Regions from separate parts of the Geovibrio sp. ADMFC3 genome, predicted to be linked through region 2. Evidence: riboswitches for the same ligand, from Rfam matches in the RefSeq annotation. Region 2 holds a riboswitch; each other region holds the start of a gene.
What was found. A riboswitch is a leader RNA that binds a small molecule or an ion and turns the genes downstream of it on or off. The one in region 2 is predicted to bind cobalamin.
Positions count from the first base shown of each region.

Region 1: another riboswitch for cobalamin. It lies ahead of metE (5-methyltetrahydropteroyltriglutamate--homocysteine S-methyltransferase); the one in region 2 lies ahead of ACYRYY_RS06255 (ribonucleoside triphosphate reductase).
Region 3: another riboswitch for cobalamin. It lies ahead of ACYRYY_RS00710 (sirohydrochlorin cobaltochelatase); the one in region 2 lies ahead of ACYRYY_RS06255 (ribonucleoside triphosphate reductase).

Region 1 covers NZ_BAAFZG010000002.1:62,283-69,479, forward strand. The annotation lists gene mprF (bifunctional lysylphosphatidylglycerol flippase/synthetase MprF) at 1-235, shown strand, start outside; gene metE (5-methyltetrahydropteroyltriglutamate--homocysteine S-methyltransferase) at 319-2,550, opposite strand; cobalamin riboswitch at 2,689-2,868, opposite strand; gene ACYRYY_RS00560 (DUF5131 family protein) at 2,956-3,669, shown strand; gene ACYRYY_RS00565 (molybdenum cofactor biosynthesis protein MoaE) at 3,736-4,098, shown strand; gene ACYRYY_RS00570 (FadR/GntR family transcriptional regulator) at 4,127-4,864, opposite strand; gene ACYRYY_RS00575 (cytochrome c3 family protein) at 5,213-5,563, shown strand; gene ACYRYY_RS00580 (FAD-dependent oxidoreductase) at 5,633-7,162, shown strand.
Region 2 covers NZ_BAAFZG010000002.1:1,261,665-1,268,861, forward strand. The annotation lists gene ACYRYY_RS06240 (FAD-dependent oxidoreductase) at 1-1,643, opposite strand, end outside; gene ACYRYY_RS06245 (hypothetical protein) at 1,883-2,125, shown strand; gene ACYRYY_RS06250 (helix-turn-helix domain-containing protein) at 2,174-2,536, opposite strand; cobalamin riboswitch at 2,730-2,939, shown strand; gene ACYRYY_RS06255 (ribonucleoside triphosphate reductase) at 3,053-5,083, shown strand; partial or broken gene nrdD (anaerobic ribonucleoside-triphosphate reductase) at 5,185-5,292, shown strand; gene ACYRYY_RS06265 (anaerobic ribonucleoside-triphosphate reductase activating protein) at 5,289-5,978, shown strand; gene ACYRYY_RS06270 (symporter small accessory protein) at 6,051-6,227, shown strand; gene ACYRYY_RS06275 (sodium:solute symporter family protein) at 6,233-7,197, shown strand, end outside.
Region 3 covers NZ_BAAFZG010000002.1:92,256-99,452, forward strand. The annotation lists gene cbiE (precorrin-6y C5,15-methyltransferase (decarboxylating) subunit CbiE) at 1-436, opposite strand, end outside; gene cbiD (cobalt-precorrin-5B (C(1))-methyltransferase CbiD) at 429-1,409, opposite strand; cobalamin riboswitch at 1,465-1,666, shown strand; gene ACYRYY_RS00710 (sirohydrochlorin cobaltochelatase) at 1,752-2,711, shown strand; gene ACYRYY_RS00715 (ABC transporter ATP-binding protein) at 2,713-3,555, shown strand; gene ACYRYY_RS00720 (ABC transporter permease) at 3,552-4,289, shown strand; gene ACYRYY_RS00725 (FecCD family ABC transporter permease) at 4,286-5,236, shown strand; gene ACYRYY_RS00730 (ABC transporter ATP-binding protein) at 5,229-5,942, shown strand; gene ACYRYY_RS00735 (ABC transporter substrate-binding protein) at 5,896-6,681, shown strand; gene cobA (uroporphyrinogen-III C-methyltransferase) at 6,674-7,197, shown strand, end outside.

The sequences.
Region 1 (7,197 bases), 1.2 Mb from region 2:
ATCCGGTTTTGAGCTTCATTCATTTTCCCCTTTCTGGAACAGGTTAGCCGGTATAATGTACAAACACGGGGAAAGATTCTATAATTTCAAAGGTTTACGCAGTTATAAAGAGAAATTCAAACCACAATGGGAGCCAAGGTATATTGCCGTCCAGAGCGTTTTTGCTCTGCCGTCTGCTCTTAAAAGTGTAGCAAGCCTTATCAGCGGCGGCACAGCGGGAATTTTCAGCAAATAAAGAAAGCAGCCGCCTTTGTAATTGTTGTTTTTAATAAGGATAAGCCCCTCGCCAGATGGGGGTCTGAGAGGGGCATGTGTTTATTATCCGGCGACAGAATCTTTTGTTGTTTCTGCGCGGATAACTGATGCCGCCTTAGCCATATTTTTTAATGACGGCACAGCCTCTTCATTGTTTCTTGTTTTTAAACCGCAGTCAGGGTTGATCCAGAGCTGGTCAGGGCTGATATATTCCAAAGCCTGCCTGATAAGCTTATGTATCTCTTCTGATGAAGGAACACGGGGACTATGAATGTCATATACCCCCGGTCCTATATCTCCCTGATATTGATACTTTTTGAACACTTCAAGCAGTTTCATACCGCCTCTGCTTGCTTCTATGCTTATTACATCTGCATCCATAGCGTCTATATGTTCCATAATTGAATTAAACTCACTGTAGCACATATGTGTATGAAGCTGAGTCATATCAGATATGCCGGAGGATGCTATACGAAAGCATTTGACGGCAGTTTTCAGATAGTCCTCCTGATCTGCTTTCTTGAGAGGAAGCCCCTCTCTGAATGCAGCTTCATCTATCTGTATAATGCGGCAGCCGTTTTTTTCCAGATCCTGAACCTCTTCCCTTATTGCAAACGCTATTTGTGCGCATACATCAGCATATGGAATGTCTTCCCTTGAAAAGCTCCACTGAAGTATTGTCACAGGTCCTGTGAGCATTCCTTTGACATGTTTTGCAGTGAGAGATTGAGCATATTTAAACCATTTTACCGTTATGGGAGAAGGTCTTGACACATCACCATGAATAATGGGAGGCTTAACGCATCTGCTTCCGTAGCTCTGTACCCAGCCGTTTTTTGTAAAAGCGAAACCGTCCAGATATTCAGCAAAATATTCAACCATATCATTACGTTCGGGTTCTCCATGCACAAGAATATCAAGCCCTAGCTCTTCCTGAAGACTGATAACAGACTCTATCTGCTTTCTGATGAATGCTTCGTAGCTGTCAGAGCTTAACTTTCCGTTTTTGAACCTTGTTCTCTGTTCCCTGATCTCTTTTGTCTGCGGGAAAGAGCCTATTGTTGTTGTGGGCATTACAGGCAGATTAAGGGTGCGTGTCTGAATCTCTTTCCTCTTTTTTCTGGAGCTGTCTCTGCTAAGAAAGCTCTCATCATAAATCACCGGAGCGCTTTTAGGATGGTGATAATCTGCTTCTGGGAGCTGACTAACGCATTCTTTCTCAAAAGCTTTGGTCAGTTCAGCTATTTCAATGCACTTCTGCACAGCGAATGCCATTTTGTTCTTAACGTCCACCTGCAAATCGGTCTCATATGTAAGATCAACGGGCACATGTAAAAGAGAGGAACCGGAGGAAACAATGATTTTTTCTCTTCCTATTACGGAAGCAATCTGCTCAAGATTTGTATATGCTTTGCGGCAATCCGTTTTCCATATGTTGCGCCCATCAACAATTCCTGCCGAAATGAGCATATGATCGGGTATGTGGTTTGTTATGTGGGTGAAAGTATCTGTCTTGGTCAGGTCTGTATGAAAAGCATCATATCCTGTTTCAAATGCAAGTTCAGTATTATCACCTGCATCACCGCATGTTGAGGCTATCATCAGCCTGACATCTGTTGAATCCTTTATTTTCCTGTGAACAGGTATAAAATTAAGCCAGGCATCTTTTGACATATCTGATGCTAAGAGGGGTTCATCAATCTCTATCCATTCGCAGTAAGGTGAAAGTGATTCAATCAGTTTGATGTAAGCTGCGGTGAGATCTTCTGTAAAATCCCACGGGCTGCACCCGTCTGCTTCGCATAATGATAAGAAGGTGATGGGACCAAGGATAACAGGTTTGGGATTAAAGCCAGACCGAAAAGCTTCTTTCGCCTCAAGCACGGGTTTCGCAGGGTTAAGGCCCACGGCAGATAAACTGCTTATTTCCGGAACAAGGTAGTGGTAGTTGGTGTTAAACCATTTTTTCATGCTGAGGGGGCGTATATCTTTTGTTGCGGAGCCTCTTGCCATCGCAAAATATAAATCAAGGGGATCTGTAATTCTTTTGAACCTTTCCGGTATGAACCCGAACATTAACGCTGTGTCCAGAACATGATCATACAAAGAAAAATCGTTTACAGCTACATGTGTTAATCCGCTTTCTTTCTGAATTCTCCAGTTTTCTGCTTTGATTTCAGATGCTGTCTCATGGAGCTTTCTTTCGGATATTTCACCTTTCCAGAAACTCTCCAAAGCTTTTTTCAGTTCTCTGCCTGCTCCTATCCGCGGGAAGCCGGGAATGTGTGATTTCATCAGCCATACTCCTTTTGATGAATTCAAGAAGCAGCGCAAATGCAGGGAAGGGGAGATACGACGGAGAAATATCGATGCGTATGCTGACAAACAGATACGGGTGATTTTCCGGTATTTGTCCTTCCCGCGGGACATTGCGGCTTCTTGTTCAACAGGTCGTCTTCTGGCTTCCGGCTCCTTTGTGTGTCCGTGTCTTCCCGTTTTTCACAGTGACACGGACAGGAAATAATGCCGGTTACAGCGGCGCGTCCGCGACGGATTCTCACCGTCTTCCGTTTCCTGTCAGGTTTAAGGATAAACTCATTCTCCGGTAAAAGTCAAAGATTTCCTTGTGAGGCTAAAGTATATATTTAAAGTTTGTACGTTTTAAGTTAATTTGCGTAAAAAACAGAGTGGAGAAAATTTTTGCCTATCTGGAACCCATGGCACGGATGCACAAAGATCAGTCCCGGTTGTGATCACTGCTACGTATACAGGATGGATGCACTGCACAATAAGGACAGTTCAAAGGTGGAAAAGACAGGGAACTTTAATTTACCTTTGAAGTGTACTAAATCCGGTGATTATAAGCTTCACAGCAGTGAAGTCGTGTACACTTGCTTCACTTCCGATTTTTTTCTGAAAGAGGCTGATGAGTGGCGTAAGGATGTCTGGGAGATGATACGCTTCCGCTCTGATTTGCATTTCTTCATTATAACGAAACGCATCGACCGTTTTTATGCATCTTTGCCGAATGACTGGGGCGAAGGGTATGAGAATGTCACAATAGCATGCACAGTTGAAAACCAGAAAATGGCTGATTACCGTCTGCCTTTATTTCTTGAGGTACCTGTCAGGCATAAGGATATTATCTGCGAACCCATACTTGAGGCGATCGATTTATCCGCTTATCTTTCTTCTGTGATTGAGTCTGTTATAGTCGGAGGTGAATCAGGAACAGAGGCGAGGGAATGCAACTATGACTGGGTTCTTGCCATACGTGAACAATGCAGAGCTGCGGGGGTGTCATTTACTTTCCGCCAGACAGGCAGACATTTCAGAAAAGACGGCAGGCTATACACCCTCCGCAGGGAGCTTCACAGGGCACAGGCGAAAAAAGCGGGTATTGATCTTCCTTAATGTCTTTACCAGTGGTTTACATTTAGCGCATTATTATCTTAATATACATTTTTAAAGGAGCTTTTAATGGATATTTCAGCAACAATAGCGGAACTTAAAAAGGATAAAGACTTTGCGGATAATGTGGGAATGATCCTTATCCACAACGGAACAGTGCGTGGTTGGTCAAGGGGTGACCATTCTTCTGTACAGAAAATGGAAGTATTCAGCGATCTGGAAAAGATTGAGCAGATACGCCTTGATGTTGAGGCTATGGAAGGTATCTATAAAGTGGTTGTTGAAGCTCGTTCCGGTGTTATGGAGCCGGGTGATGATGTGCTTTTTCTCATAGTTGCAGGAGACATAAGAGAAAATGTTAAGCCTGCACTTGCCCTTCTGCTGGACAGGATAAAGTCTGAAGCTGTCACTAAAAAAGAATACAAAGGATAAAAAAAGAGGGGCTAAAAAGCCCCTTTCTCTATATTGCAGTCCATATTTTCTTTTGAGATTTTCTGTATTTTTCTTCGGCAACAGTCATAAGCTGGTCAAACTCAATCAGGTGGTTGCGCATTTCCTGCTCTGCTTTTTTTCCGTTGCCTGTAATTACAGCTTCCACAAGGGCATTGTGCATGCCGAGAGGGTGAACCTCATCCGTTGGCGGCTGAAACTCTTCTGTTATATTTCTTATCAGTATTACAAGTGACTTAACAATTGATTCAAGGAACCTGTTCTGGCACATTTCCGCTAGAACATAATGCACTTTCTGCCTTTCATGAACCGTATCAGGGTATGTATTGTGGCGTCCTTCATTAGACAGTGCTTTTTTAAGTTTCTCTATATATTCTTCAGTATTATTAGCGGCGGCAAGCTTTGCAACTTCGGGTTCAATGAGAATGCGTGCCTGACAGAGTTCAGGTATGGAAAGTTTGCCGGAAGAGAAAAGATCTCCCCATGCGTCACTAAGTCTGTCAAATGTAAGATCGTTTACAAACGCACCGCCTGTTGCTCCGTAGCGTATTTCAACAAAACCTGTGGCGGCGAGAACTTTCATAGCTTCTCTTACAACAGTTCTGCTGACTTTAAACATTTCAATAAGCTCACGTTCAGAAGGTAGTTTGTCTCCTGTTTTGTATCTGCCTGTTATTATTGCCTCTTTAAGCTGGTTAAAAACTTCGTCAGATGCTTTAACCTGCCTTACCGGCCGGAATGTGTCCAATTGTTTCTCCGTGTTTGTGGTTTTAATCATAATACTTAATCATAAATGCTCTAACATTTAATACTATCATGATTGAACGGTTTAAAGTCAAGATATATTCACTGTTTTTATAGATAATTCTATATTTGTCAAAATGATTAGCCATCAAATTTTCTTTATGTGTTTAATTATTGATAAAACGATGAATCTTTATTAGCCGAAGTATTTATTGGTGCAATCTCAGAAATAATTATTGACATGATTGGTTATACGATTATATGTTTAATCATCAAATGTATGACATATGACATTACATATATCTAAAGTTATACTATTTAAGTTTTAATTTTTTTATTTAAGGAGCTGAATATGAGAAACACCAAATCTATCAATACCATTTTGTTTATTATGCTCATTCTTCTTGCAGCGGGTTCTGTACTTGCTTCCGGAGAGCTTAGGGGAGCGCATAAGGAAAATGAGATTCAGTGCGCTGACTGCCACGGAACAGATACTCCTGATTCTGCCGCAAAAACATCCGCATGCCTCTCATGTCACGGCGACTACAAGGCTCTTGCTGAACTCACAAAAGATGTTGAAGAAGCCAACCCCCATGACAACCACATGGGTGAACAGCCTTGCAAGGAATGCCACGGGATTCATAAGCCTTCAAAGCTTTTCTGCAACGACGGATGCCATAACTTCGATATGACAGTTAAATAGAGATTTTTATTTTTTAGGTAACCTTAGGTGCTTACAAAAAGCGCCAAATATATAAAGAGAGGTTGACTGATGAAACGTTTATTTTCAATCCGGTTTCTGCTTGCGCTTTTAATCGCAGCAGTGGTTTCTTTACCCGCATATGCGGAAAAGGTTTATAACACAGACATAGCTATCATAGGAGCCGGTGCTACCGGACTTTCTGCCGGTGTGCAGGCTTCGCTTCTCGGAGCTAAGGTCATTGTAATTGAGAAACAGGCTATCCCCGGCGGAACAAGTAACTTCGCCGAAGGTCTTTTTGCAGCGGAAAGTTCGCTTCAGATGAGGCAGGGTATTGATGTATCAAAAGAATTCGCATTCAAAACAATCATGGACTACTCTCATTGGAGAGCAAACGGTCCTCTTGTAAGCGCATTTGTTAACAAGTCTGCTGAAACTATTGAATGGCTCAAAAAGTTCGGAATTCAGTACGAATACATAGGCGTGGGCGGTTTCGGCGGTCCTCTTACATGGCACGTTGTGGGTGATTATCTCGGAGAAGACGGTAAACACTACCACCACGGTGCAGCAGTTGTTCAGGCTCTTACAAAAGCGCTTAAGGACAACGGAGGTCAGCTCCTTCTTCAGACTCCCGGTAAATCTCTTATAATCAAAAACGGCAAAGTCGCAGGTGTTGTTGCCGAAGACAAAGACGGCGAAAAAGTTATTATCAACTCCAAAGCTGTTGTGATAGGCACTGGCGGGTTTGCAAACAACAAAGAAATGATGAAACAGTTTTCCAGATATCCTGAGATGATCTTCATTGGTCAGATTGGTAAAATGGGTGATGGAATCCAGATGGCTTGGGCTGCCGGTGCAGATAAAGAAGGTGTGGAAGTTATGCAGTCTTACCGTCCCGGTCTTGCGGGATTCCACCCTGCGTCTCACCTTATAGCCGCTGCTGTTCAGCCTTATCTTTTCGTAGATCCTCAGGGACACAGATACACTGATGAATCAAATATTACTGAGTGGCCTCAGTCGGGTAATGCCCTTGAGAGAATTGGCGGAACAGCTTACTCAATTTATGACGAAACAACAAAACAGATGTTCATAAACGAAGGTATTCAGATGCCTCTTGGCGAATGGGTAATCTTCGGTACTAAGCTCACAAAGCTTGAAGCAGACTTTGAAAAAGAATTGGGCAAGCACAACGGCAACGTTTTCAAATGCAACACTATTGAAGAGGTTGCAGAAAAGATCGGTGCTGATCCTGCTGTTCTTAAAGCAACTGTGGAGCGCAACAACAAAGCAGCTGAGATGCACAAGGATGAGCTTTTCCACAAAAAAGCAGACTACCTCAGATCTGTTAAAACTGCTCCTTTCTACGTTACGAAACTTCACCCCAGAGCGCTCGGCACTCTCGGCGGTATAAAAATCAATGAAAAAACAGAAGTTCTCAACACCAAAGGCACTGTAATCCCCGGTCTTTACGCCGGCGGTCTTGATGCAGGCGGCATGTACGGCGACAGCTATGATCTCAAACTCGGCGGCGGTACATTCGGCTTTGCTATCAACTCCGGACGTATAGCCGGTGAAAACGCTGTAATGTTTATCTCTAAATAACATCCACCTATTTCCCGCCGTTCCGTCTTAAAGGG
Region 2 (7,197 bases):
GAACCGGCGGATGATATACTAAGAGCCGCTCTGGGACACGCCTCGACACTTTTGAAGGTGGCATCACAAACTTTTTCTGTGAGAAACTCATAGTAGAAGGCGTCTTTTTCAGGAGTCCATTCTCTTTCCAGCTTGATCAGGCTGCCGTCTGAGTAATGCCAGCACCAGTCACACTGAATACAGATTCCGCAGTTAAAGCATCTTCCCGCCATAAGCTGTGCGAGGTCGGCATCAACTGTTTTCACTATTTCATCAAAGTTGCCTGTTCTTTTTTCAAAAGGGAGAGTCTCTTCAATGAGTCTGCCGCTCTTTTCAAAATATTTGGTGTTAAGTGTATTGTAGAAAGCGGTTTTTCTGTCTTTATCAGTTTCAATTGTTTCACCGAGGTACTCACGCACGCTCTTCACAGTGTCCTGCGCCAGTCCCACAACACGCACAACCATGCCTGTGTTGTCTGTGGCGCCCATGGCGGCGTCACCGGTGATGAATATTTTACTCTGAACATCTTCCGGCAAATCACGGCAGATCATTCTGGGAAAATCCACAGTGAATTTTTCGCCGACGAAGAAAAGGTCGGGTTTATCGCCAATGGCAAGAACTATGCGGTCAAAGGCGTATTCCTCTGTCTCACCGTAAACAGCCACAGGCTTGGAGCGTCCGCTCTCGTCAACGGGGCCGAGCTTCATCTTCTGCACTGTGAGCTTGAGCCCTTTGCCGTCTTTTTCTATCTTAAGGGGGCTTTTAAGGAACTTAAAGCTCACACCCTCACGTTTTGTTTCTTCAACCTCGCCCTGATGAGCTGTCATTTCAGCGGATGTACGCCTGTAAACCATAGTGGGTTCAGCACCCAGACGAACAGCGCAGCGCACCACATCCATTGCGGTATAACCGCCGCCGATAACGCCTATCTTCTCGCCTTTTTTTATTCCGAGGGCGTCAAGCTGTCCGAGATTTACTTTTTTCAGGAATGCTATACCGTTTTCAACACCGTCAAGCTGTTCACCTTCTATGCCCAGTTCTCCGGGTTTGTGCGCTCCGGTGGCGACTATCACTGCGTCATAGTTTCCGGCAAGGTCTTTAAAGCTTTCTTTATTTATATTGGAGTTAGTGTGTATCACCACACCTGTCTCTTTTATAAAGGCAAGCTCTTTCTCGAAAACCTCACGGGGGTAACGGTAGGCCGGTATGCCTTCACTGAGAAGACCGCCTGCTACCTCGTGTTTTTCAAACACTTCCACACTGTAACCGCAGCGTGCAAGGAAATAAGCAGCAGAAAGCCCAGCGGGACCGGAGCCTACGATGGCGATTTTCCTGTCCTTCTTTTCTCCTGTCATTGCAGGTTTTAAGCCTTTTTCATAGCCCGCATCGGAGATGAAGCGTTCGAGCGCTTTTATATCCACAGGCTGATCATATTTCGTACGGTTGCATGCTGTTTCACAGGGGTGATCACAGAATCTGCCGCAGCCCGAACTGAATGGATTTGTTTCCTTGAGAACATAAAAAGCCTCATCAAACCTGCCTAAAGCCGTGAGGTGAAGGAATCTTGGTATATCGTTTCTGGCATAACAGCCATGATTGCCGAGATGATCACGGCTGTAACAGGGACTGAGCCTGTTAATGTAAAGCGGAAGCAGTTTCTTCAATGCTTACCTCCATAGAAAATGATGTTATGACCGTTATTAAAATAATAATCTAATGATACTTGTCAATATTACCTAACAAAAACACTATAATATAGAAAATTAAAACGATAAAGTTTTTTTTGCATATTTTGATCTCTATCAAGTTAATTATAGCGCAGAGAGCGTATTGTTTCAAAACAAAGAAAAGTCAGGATTAATATTACGGCAAAGCCGGAAAAATATATAATGAGAGGTTCAGAATGCATCAGGGATGTTCAGGAAGTTTCGACAACGGCAAACAGGTGGTAGATAAATTAAGACATATGGGTTACGGCTCAATGCCCATGCCTGCACCTATGGTTATCCGTTGCTCAAACTGCGAAGAAAGCTTCAACATGGAGACATTCGAGGCAAAATGCCCCAACTGCGACATGACATACGGAGTAACCCCCTGCCACAGCCATGATCCGGAAAGTGTTCAGGCGGCCGGGATAGACTATTAACTGAAAATCAGAAGCGGGTTTCCGCCCGGTGCGGACATCCGCCTTTCTTTATTTAATCACTTCAAGAAGCAGGTTCAGCATCCTGTAGATCTTGTCCTGCTCTTGTTCATCCATTGCAAGAATTTCCTTCATCAGTCCGTCCCACTCAGCGGGAAGCTGCCTGCCCCCTGCGGTCAGGATATAATCGCCTGCTTTATCCGTATCACCCAGAAGACAGCTCACAGGGACATCAAGCACCTCAGCCAGCCTGCAGAGTATGCCTATCCCTATTTCTCCCCCTGTGTTGTTGTTCAGAAAACGGGTAAGATGCTGATAGGAAATACCCGCCTTTTCGGTCACTTTCAATCGTGACTGTCCCGATTCGGCTATGGCTTTCAGTATGTTACCCCTGATTAAGTCGATCCTGTTCATCTTTACAGAATACAGTAATACACTGATTCAATATATTACCTTATAGGCTATATTATTTACATTTTGACTTAAAATTTTATCTTATAAGAGCTAAAAATAATTATATTTTTATCTGACAAATGCCCGCCTCCGCCAAACTCCATACAGGAAGCGGGCTTGCGATGTGCCGTCTTTTAATCAGGAGCTTTTTTATCTCTTTTCCTCAAATCTGGGTTGACTTATCGATCTCTTCATAGCAAAATAGCTCATCGGGAATCAGGGAAGTGCGGTTAAAATCCGCCGCTGCCCCCGCAACTGTGAGCCGGACGAAAGCTCCTTTTCTTTGCCACTGTCTGATGTACGGGAAGGCCGAGCAAGTAGAACGAAGGCGAGTCAGGATACCTGCCCCGGGGAATAACTGCCCATCGGAGGGATGGATGAGATTATTACACGCCAACGATACTTCTGTGCATATAATCTTCACTTATTAAGCATCCTCTCCATCGAATTACGCTTATTTTACGGAGGCTTGATTATATGCTTGAAAAAGTTATGAAACGTGACGGGCGCTTTGTGCCGTTTGATCAGGAGCGCATTGCAAACGCCATTTTCAAGGCTGCAAAATCTGTCGGCGGAACAGACAGAAATAACGCTGCAGCCCTTTCCCTTATTGTTACAAGAAAACTTACAGATGCTTACGAGCGCTACGGTTCATGCTCCGTAGAAGAGATACAGGACTACGTAGAGAAAGTTCTCATAGAGCAGGGACACGCCAAAACAGCCAAAGCTTTTATCATATACAGAAAACAGCGTGCAGACATCCGCTCCATAACTGACAGCATGGAGGGTTTTGAATCCATAGTTGAGACTTATCTCGGCGGAAGCGACTGGCGTGTGAACGAGAACAGCAACACAACCTATGCTCTTCAGGGGCTTAACAACTATATTTCATCCACTGTGACAGCAAAATACTGGCTGAATAAAATCTATCCGCCCGAAGTGCAGAAAGCACACACAGAAGGGGATTTCCATATTCACGATCTCGGTCTTCTCGCTGTGTACTGCTGCGGATGGGATCTTAAAGATCTCCTGGTGAAAGGCTTCAGAGGGGTCGCCGGCAAGGTTGAAAGCAAACCCGCCAAACACCTCCGCACAGCACTGGGACAAATAGCAAACTTCTTCTACACACTTCAGGGTGAAGCAGCGGGAGCGCAGGCTTTCGCCAACTTTGACACTTATCTTGCACCATTTGTAGCCTATGACAAACTTTCCTATAAGGAAGTTAAGCAAGCTATGCAGGAATTTGTCTTCAACCTCAACGTACCCACCAGAGTGGGTTTTCAGACGCCTTTCACCAACCTCACCATGGACTTATACGTACCATCAACCCATAAGGACGAGGCGGTTATAATCGGCGGCGAAATGATGGACAGAACCTACGGAGAGTTTCAGGAGGAGATGTTCTTGGTAAACCGTGCCTTCATGGAAGTTATGATGGAAGGCGATGCAAAAGGACGTATATTCACTTTCCCCATACCGACTTACAACGTTTCAAAAGATTTTGACTGGGAACACCCCATAGTTCAGGAGCTGATGAAGATAACTGCCAAATACGGCATTCCCTACTTTGCAAACTTCGTAAACAGCGATATGAGTCCCGAAGATGCACGCAGCATGTGCTGCCGCCTGCGTCTGGACAACAGAGAGCTTCGCAAAAGAGGCGGAGGTCTCTTCGGCGCAAACCCTCTCACTGGTTCAATCGGCGTTGTTACTATAAACCTGCCGAGAATAGGCTACACAGCAGGAAGCGAACAGGAATTTTTCAACAGGCTTTCCTCTCTTATGGAGCTTGCCAGAGACAGCCTGAGAATCAAACGCAAATCTCTGGAGAAACTGACGGAAAACGGTCTCTACCCTTATGCCCGCTTCTACCTTGAAGATATAAAAGCGAGATTCGGTCAGTTCTGGAAAAACCACTTCAACACCATCGGAATAATAGGAATGAACGAAGCAGCGCTGAACTTCATCGGCGTGGATATTATGAATAAAGAAGGGCTGGAGTTTGCAGAAAAGATCCTTAACTTCATGAGAGGCAAACTGGCGCAGTTTCAGGAAGATGACGACATGCTCTACAACCTTGAGGCAACGCCCGCCGAAGGCACTTCATACCGCCTCGCCAAGCGTGATATCAAGGATTACCCTGAAATTATTACTTCCGGTTCCCTTGAGCGTCCCTACTACACCAACTCCACACAAATTCCTGTGGAAAAGGCGAGGGATCTCTTCGCTGTTCTGGATCATCAGGACAAGCTGCAGCCTCTTTACACAGGCGGTACAGTTTTCCACGTTTTCCTCGGTGAATCAGTGGATGAACCGTCCGCAGTGGGCAAACTCTTAAAAGAGATAACATGCTGCTATAAAATACCTTATATAACAATAACACCTACATTTTCCGTATGCCCTGTACATGGCTACCTTAAAGGTAAACACCCCGAATGTCCGCTTTGTGCGGAGGAGAAAAAGGCGGCAATTTTTCAGGAACTTGAGAAACTCAAAGCCGAAGTTTAACGGCTTTTGGGCAATATAAAAACGCAAGGAGGCAGATAATGGAAAAAGCTGAGAGAATCAGAGAGCTGGAAAAGGAAATGGCAGAAGTAAAAGGCACAACTTGCGACGTTTACAGCAGAGTTGTGGGCTATCACAGCCCCACAAACCACTGGAACGAAGGTAAAAAAGAGGAATTTATAAACAGGGGGACTTTCAGAGTTTCCAAATGAGTCACACAGACTTCTTCATTGCCGGCTTTACGCCCGTCAGTCTTATAGATTATCCGGGAGAAGTGGCGGCCACTGTCTTCACCCACGGTTGCAACCTGAGGTGCAGATACTGCCACAATCCTCTTCTGGTAACAGGCCGAAAAGGGGAAAATAAGTCATCTGAGTTTTTTTCTTATATGGCTGTAAGAAATATAGGGGCCGTCGCTGTTACAGGCGGCGAGCCTCTTTTTTCAGATCACATTGCTGATTTTGTATCTTTTCTTAAGAATGACGGTGTGAAAATCAAGCTGGATACAAACGGATTTGCTCCGGCAAGGCTTCTGCCTCTTCTGGAGCAGAGGTTTGTGGACTATGCGGCGGTGGATATCAAAGGTTTCTGCGCCGAAGATATAGAGTACATGACCCGCACAGCACGCTCCACAGAGCCTTTTGTAAAAACCATTCATGCACTGAAAAACAGCGGAATACCTTTTGAACTGCGCTATACCGCATGGAAAAAGCCCGATGAGGAGTCGCTCTTCTGGCTGGCTGATTTCGCAAAAGATGTTCCTGTGGCGTTGCAGTTCCTCCAAAAATCAACCCCTCTTCTGGACAAAAGGTTTAATGTTCCCATGAGCAAGGCAGAGTTTTACTCACTTAAGGCACTGTTTGAGTCCTGTTTCTCCAAGGTTATTATCAGAGAATAACAGTTTTTTATTGTCTGAAATTCTCAAAAAATGTAAGCTTCCGAAATTTAATTCGTTTTTTTGGGGGCTTGCATGCTCGGTTTATCAGGATGGGCAGTGCCGCTTGGGTTTATACTCATGCTTGCCAGCGCTGTACTCTGTATTGTTTACGGAATAATGAACTGGAACAAAGGCTACATGACTGATGAGGAATTTCTTCAGGAACAGGAATGGGCCGAAGAGGAAAGAAAAGTTGAGGAGACGCTCTGATGGAAATGAGTCTCCCTCTTCTTACCCTCGTGGTGATCGTTTACCTCGCCATTGTGGGCGGACTAACTGTAAAGGCATATAAAGGAACAGTCAGCGCCGCAGACTACATGGTTGCCGGGCGAAAGATACACCCTTTTGTCATGGCTATGTCATACGGAGCCACATTCATCTCCACATCCGCAATTGTCGGCTTCGGCGGGGCTGCTGCGGTTTTCGGAATGAGCCTTCTCTGGCTTACTGTTCTCACCATATTTGTCGGAGTCTTCATCGCCTTCGTCTTCTTCGGCAGACGCACAAGGGTCATGGGGCTTAACCTTAACGCACATACATTCCCCGAATTTATCGGTCTTCGTTTTCAGTCCCGCACTCTTCAGGGTTTATCAGGGCTCCTTATATTTGTTTCAATGCCTCTTTACGCAAGTGTGGTTCTCATGGGCGGAGCAAAATTCATAGCGCAGATATTAAGCGTAAACTACAATGCCGCTCTGTTCTTTCTCACTGTAATTGTTGCCGTTTATGTCGTTATGGGCGGTTTGAAAGGGGTTATGTACACTGATGCTTTTCAGGGGTCTGTGATGTTTGCGGGGATGATTATTCTCCTTTTCTTCACCTACTGGAAAATGGGCGGAGTTGTGGAAGCTCATCAGAAACTTACAGATATGGCGGATATAGCAGTGAACATCTTCGGTTCTCAGGGGCACACAGGCTGGACATCCTTTCCCACCCTGGGTTCCCCGTTCTGGGTCACAGTGGTCACAACCATGGTTATGGGCGTGGGGATAGGCGTTCTGGCGCAGCCACAGCTTATTGTCCGCTTCATGACTGTTAAAAGCAACAGAGAGCTTAACCGTGCGGTGCTTATTGGCGGAATATTCGTTCTGGTGGCAGTGGGCGTGGCGTTTATAGTCGGCGCATTATCAAACGTGTATTTCTATTACATGAATGAGGACACCGCCGGAAAAATATCCCT
Region 3 (7,197 bases), 1.2 Mb from region 2:
TGATTTTATCACACAGAATAAGAAACTTATCTGCATTAACTGCTTTTTCTATGTCAAATCCGCTCCGTCCGTGGGCGGAAAGGAACACAGCATCCTCCCATGGTTCAGCTATCGCCGCAAATGCTGCCTGAACAACGCTTATTCCCTCTATTATCTTAACGTTTTCCCTGCCGAATTCCTTCACGACAGATTTAGCGAGGCTGAAAAATCCCGCATCCCCCGTGACAAGAACGCCGATTTTTTTTCCACGGTTATTCCTGATAAATTCCAGAGTGCCGCTTATCAGAGGTTCCGGCTCGTAAAAAGGAACATTTACCCAGTGGCGGAATCTCTCCCCGCCCACAGCCGTATCTATCTGCGAGAGGGCTTTCTTCGCCCTGCCTGTCAGCCTATCAGGATGTCCGGTTCCGGTTGATATTATGTATATGTCAGCCATGAGATTGTCCTATCAGATCGCCTTTCATGTTGAAAAGGAAAACATCAGTTTTTGTAAATCCGTAATCATTCTTGACCTTTGCGCTTATCAGTTCTGCTATACTGCTGAACCCTGACGGATGGGTAAGGCATATTTCCTCCACAGTATTAAACCCTGCGGGCAGACCAAGGACGCCGCTCACAAAGTCCTGCGCCTGAGGGGAATGGGCAGAATGGGTATTGTAATGCCCCATGGCAAGTTTTGCCAGTTTTCCCGGATGACCGGCGAGGGTGATTTCTGTTATATCATTCTTCCGCAAGTAATTAAAAGCTTCTCCGAAGTAGTTGCTGACCATTACGGCGTCTTCGCCGGAGCGGATGGTCTGCATGTGTTTTTCGCCTATTTTGCCCGCAACAAGGATTATGTGCCTGCTTTCCGCAAGTTTTACGTCAATTTCGCACTTAAATGAATCTATAAGAGCATCAACGCTCATGGGATGAACTATCCCGGTTGTGCCTATTATTGATATTCCGCCGATTATGCCGATGCGTTCATTAAAGGTCTGCGCCGCAAGCCTCTCCCCTTCGGGTACTGATATTGTAACCACTGCTCCCTTTGAAGCGCCTATAACTTCCCGCACATTTTCTTTTATCATTTTGCGGGGAACAGGGTTTATGGCAGGTTCACCCACTGGTATCTGAAGACCTGCCTTAGTGACAGTTCCTACGCCTTTTCCGCCTTTTATCTCTATGATGCCGCTGTTATTAAGCTCCACATACGCATGTATTTCCGCTCCGTGGGTAACGTCAGGATCGTCACCGGAATCTTTTATGACAAATGCACCCGTTTCTGAGCAGGTGACTGGTATGCCCATACGGCTGCCGTCCGGCAGGATAATATCAATGAAATCAGTATTTATTCCGCTCATACGGTAAACGGCATGAGCCTTTGCCGCTGCCGCAGCGGCTGTGCCTGTGGTGAATCCTTTACGCATTTTGAGATGGTGTTCCGAAATAAAATATGTGTCAAGAATAATTATAATTGACTAACGGGCTCATGTATCAGAAAATGGCTTTATATACGAGGTGGAGACAGAAACAGGGAATTTGGTTAAAATCCAAAACAGTCCCGCTACTGTAACCGGAACGAAACCGCAGTGAGCCACTGTCCATAAAACGGATGGGAAGGTGCGGGAGTAGGCGGCTTTATGCCGTGCCGGAAGTCAGGATACCTGTTCTGTTTGAACTTTACGAGGATGAAGGCACCCAAATATGCCCCCCTAGCAGGATTTCCTGTCGCACCCGTATAAAATCATATTTTTTTTAAGGAGGAGTATGTGAAACGCATATTCGCAGTGTTCCTTGTTTGTCTGGCTTTTACGGGCGCAGTACATGCAGGAGGAGAAAAAGCAATGGAAGAAAAAACGGCAATCGTGATCACGTCATTCGGCACAACCTATGAAACAACCCTTGAGCCTATCCTCGCTTTGGTGAGGGAAACACAGGCAAAGTATCCCGAAACACCTGTTAGACTGGCTTTTACCTCAAATATAATACGCAAGATATGGAACGAGAGAGCGGCTGATTCGGCTTATCGCAGAGAGCATCCGCAGGTTCCTGAAATGCTGTACGGAATAAAAAACGTTCTGGGTGTAATGGCAGATCTCCAGAACCTTGGCTACAGAAACATCGTTGTTCAGCCTTCGCTTATTACAGACGGTGAGGAATATGCTGATATGGTTGCCTATGTTGAAGGGCTTGCAGGAATAAAAACCCTCAAACCTAAGCTTCAGCCCTTTGTTGCTGTGGGTATAGGCAAACCTCTCACAGGCGCATACTCCCATGCAGAATATCTAGAGACGCTGGCAAAGGTGCTTGCACCGGATATTCAGCAGGCAAAGGACGCAAAAGCCGCACTTGTTTACATGGGGCATGGAAACGAACATATGTCTCAGGGTGCTTATTATGAGCTTGAGCTGATTCTTAACCGTATGTACGGTGTGCCTGTTGTGATTGGTCTGGTTGAAGGTCTGCCCGATTTTGACTCCGTGATGGATAAGCTTGTTGCGGCAAAGGTGAAAAACATAGTCCTCAAACCCTTGATGTATGTTGCGGGTGATCACGCAGAAAATGACATGGCAGGAGACGAGGATGACTCATGGAAGGTTATGCTCACAAAGGCAGGGTTCAATGTAACTCCTGTACTTGAAGGACTTGGTCACAAGCCCGCAGTGAGGCAGATTTTCATAGGTCATATGGAAGAAGCCGCCAAAGAGGCAGGAATCGAACTTAAATAATATGAGCAAAATATCCGTAAGATCCCTTACAAAGGTTTTCGGCAGTCACAAAGCTGTTGACGGAATAAGCTTTGATGTGGAGGAGGGGAGCATTCTTGCTCTCCTCGGTCCCAACGGAGCCGGTAAAACCACCACTATAAACATGCTGACCGGACTAACCATTCCCGCATCCGGCGAGATACGTTATGACGGCACTCTGTTTGACCCGCAGAACAGGAGGATCAAGCAGACAATAGGCGTTGTGCCCCAGCATAATAATGTGGATCGGGATCTTTCGGTGTATCAGAACCTCAAAGCCCACGGAATACTCTTCGGAGTGAGCGGCTTAGGTGATAAAATTGCAAATGCTCTGGATTTTTCGGGGCTCGCCGCACATGCGGATAAAACTGCCGGAAACCTCTCCGGCGGGATGAAACGCAGGCTTATAATTGCCCGTGCTCTTCTTCATGAACCTTCGGTGCTTTTTCTGGATGAACCCACAGTGGGGCTTGATGCCTCTGTCCGCAGGACAATGTGGGACTTCATACGCAGTATAAACCATGATAAGCGATGTACAATTCTGCTTACTACCCATTACATTGAAGAAGCGGAAATGCTGTCTGACCGTGTGATGATAATGGATAAGGCGAAAATTGTCACTGAAGGAACGGCGGCAGGACTGAAGGCGAGGGTCGGCAAATGGGCTCTGGACATATACCGGAACGGTAAAACTGAGACAGAGTTTTTTGAAACCCGTGATGCAGGGCTTGAGAGACTGGGCGCTCTTTCGGATACAGCAAGTATAAGGGAAACAAACCTTGAGGATGTTTATCTTACCATTACCGGCAGGAGAATAGACGCATGAACGGCGTAAAAGGTGTTTTATACAGAGAGACACAGGTTCTCCGCAGCAGAATATGGAAGGTGCTTGCATCATCTGCTGTTTCCCCTTTTCTGTTTCTTGTTGCCTTTGGCTACGGAATAGGACGTTTTGCCTCTGTGGACGGGGTAAACTACCTCACGTTTCTCATCCCCGGACTTGTCGCAATGAGCAGCCTTAACCAGAGCTACGGAATTTCCGGCGAAATAAATATTTCCAGATTTTACTTTAAGGTCTTTGACGAGTATCTCCTTGCTCCTGTGAGCAGGTGGGAAATTGTTGCGGGCGAGGTGTTTTACGGAGTAATCAAAGGGCTTATTCCTGTGGTGATAATACTGGCTTACGGCTTTATTGCCGGTGCAGGGCTGAAAATGAGCCTTTTATTCATCCCAGTGATGCTTGTTCATCTGATTGTTTTTTCCCTTCTGGGCATAATTGTTGCACTCGTGGTAAAAAACCACGGGGATCAGATGTCTGTGAACACATTTGTGATAACCCCAATGATATTTCTCTCCGGCACTTTTTATCCGGTGGATAAAATGCCTTTTATGGCAGGTGTTCTGGCTCATATTTCTCCCATGACTTACTCAACAAAGCTCATACGATGTTCCCTGATAGGGACAGAGTGCGATATATGGCTGAACATGGGTGTTATGCTCGGTTCGGCGGCTGTGCTGTTCATAATAGCAGGACGGATTCTGAACGGGGTTGAAGGTTGAAGCTTCTATGGATTTTGATACTCGTAGCAGTATCTGCCGCTGCGTTGTTTGTTGGCTCCACAGATATAACCCAATTCCGCACGGATGAAGTCCAGAGGGATATTCTGCTTAATATGCGGGCTCCCCGTGTGGTTTTTGCAGGGCTGACAGGTGCTATGCTTGGCTTGAGCGGTTCTGTATATCAGCTTGTGCTGCGCAATCCTCTGGCGGACAGCTTCACCACCGGAGCGGCATCATCTGCTGCTTTGGGAGCTGTGATTGCCATAGCAGTGGGGCTTCCTGCACATCTTGCTTCACCTGTGGCTCTTTTTACGGGGTTAGGCGGGCTGATGCTTGTTTACAGTGTTTCATACCGCAGAAGCGGAATAAGCCCCATAACTATGATTCTGGCGGGTGTGGTGCTTAATATTGTTGCTTCGTCGGTGATAGGGTTTGTAAAATTCTTTTTTGAAGAATCTCTGACCTCCATAGTCTTCTGGCTTATGGGCGGTTTCTATATGATAACATGGGCAAAAACAGCTTTTGCGGCGTCTGTTCTCATTCTCTGCACAGCTTATTTTATGTTCAGGGCACGTCCCTTGAACATCCTCGCCCTTGATGAAATGTCCGCTGAAACATCCGGCGTGAATGTACGGAGTGAGCGAATGAGGGCGTTTGTGTTCTCCACTGCTCTTGTGGCTGTTTCTGTGAGTTTTACAGGCTTAATCGGGTTTGTGGGACTCATTGTGCCTCACATAGCCCGAAGTTTTTACGGCAGCGATGTCAGGCAGGGAATCTTTTATTCTTCCGTGTTTGGCGCACTGCTTATGATAACAGCGGATGCAGTGGCAAGAACAGTTATACCAAACGGAGCGGAGCTTCCGGTGGGGATAGTTACCGCAGTTCTAGGCGGAGTATTTTTTCTCTATATACTGCGGAGCAGACAGGCGGAGATCTGGCATGATTGATATTGCAGGTCTTGAATTTAAACGTGGCGTATTCTCGTTAAGTGTGCCTGATCTCACTGTGCAGAAAGGCTGCAAAATAGCCGTAATTGGTGAGAATGGTTCGGGTAAAAGTACGCTTCTGCATATACTTACCGGGCTTATCCCCTGTGAAGGCATCTATTACGGCGGAAAAGAGCTTGGCGGAATAAAGCGTAAAGAGCGTGCGGAAATGATGGCTTTTATGCCGCAGCTTCCGTCAGTTGTTTTTCCGTTTACTGTTTTTGAAGTGGTTCGTCTTGGTGCATACGCAGCAGGACATATGAAGAATGCTGACAGACTGACGGATGAAATTCTTAAAACAACTGCCCTTGTAACTCTGCGGGACAGAGCCTTTACGGAGCTTTCCGGCGGAGAGAAGAGAAGGGGGATGATAGCCCGTGCGCTTAATCAGCGAACAGATGTTCTCTTTCTGGATGAGCCTGTATCAATGCTTGATGTAAGGCACTCTCTGGAAATTTTAAAACTTCTGACAGATTCGAGCAAAACGCTCATTGCCTCAATGCACGAGGTGAATCTGTCGGTTAAATATTTTGACAGGATATGGATGATGTTAAATGGAAAACTGATATATGACGTACCGGCCGGAGAGGTTGAGGTGTCCATGCTTTCGGAGGTGTTCAGTGTTAAGGCTGATGCTCACGCTGACCATTTTACTTTCAGTATTTAGTGCTAATGCTGCCGAAAGAGTTGTTATACTTGCTCCCGCTGCGGCGGATATATTCTATAAACTAGGTGCGGGTGATAAAGTTGCCGGAGTTACAAAAAACGTTACGGAATTTCCCGAAGCGGTTAAGGTTGGTACGCACATCCGTCCGAATGCTGAGATAATACGCTCCCTGAAGCCTGATCTGATAATTACCGGCTCTGCTGATTCTTATTACGCTGATGCTGTTGAGGCTATTACCGGAGCATCAGTTTACAAGTATGACCCGTTGACCCTTGAAGAAATACTGGTTTGTGTCAGGGATATAGGCGAACTGACAGGCAGGACGGAGCAGGCGGCAGAGCTTGTGGGTGAACTTAAAGGCAAGCTTATGTCTGTTCAGCCTTTGCCTTCTGTTGCCAAGGTTATTTTCGAGGTCAGCCAGCTTCCTTACACAGCGGCAGGCAGGGGAAACATTGCCTCTTCTGTAATTGAGGCGGCAGGCGGAAAAAATATTGTGGATTCGGATGATAAGCTGGTGAAACTCTCACTGGAAAGAGTGGTTGCCTCGCAGCCGGATATTTATATCTGGCAGACAGGACCCATGAACCGCAACCCTGTTCCCCCTGCGGAGCGTCCGGAGTTTTCAAAAATGAGATCCAAATGGATACATGCGGATGAAAAGCAATTTTCAAGGGCTAACACAGGATCTTTTGACGCTGTGATTGAGCTTAATTCCGCCTTGAGGAAACTGTATGAATAAAAAGCTTATTATAGTCGGTGCCGGAGTTAACAGAAACTCAATGACACTGGCGGGTATTGATGCTCTTAAAAAGGGCGAAGTTGTTCTTTATGACAGGCTTATAGATAAATCTCTTCTTGAATATGCATCCTGCGAATGTATTGATGTGGGCAAACATCCCTATGATAAAAACTGTGTGCGTCAGAAAGATATAAATGAAATAATCCGTGAGCATCTGGAAAAAGGGCGCTGTGTTGTCCGTCTGAAAGGCGGTGACAGCTCTGTGTTTGCCCGCACGGCAGAAGAAGTTGAAACAGCAAAAGCTGCCGGTGCTGATGTTGAAGTCATAGCTGGGGTAACTTCCGCATCTGCCCTTTCCGCAAAGATGAAAAGCGCTCTTACTGACCGCCGTAATATCCCCGGTGTGGTTTTCATTACCGGGCACACGAAGGACGGCACTCTGGATGATGCTTACAACTGGAAAGCTCTGGCAAATCTGGGGCTTACTATTGTGGTTTACATGGGTGTCAGAAACTT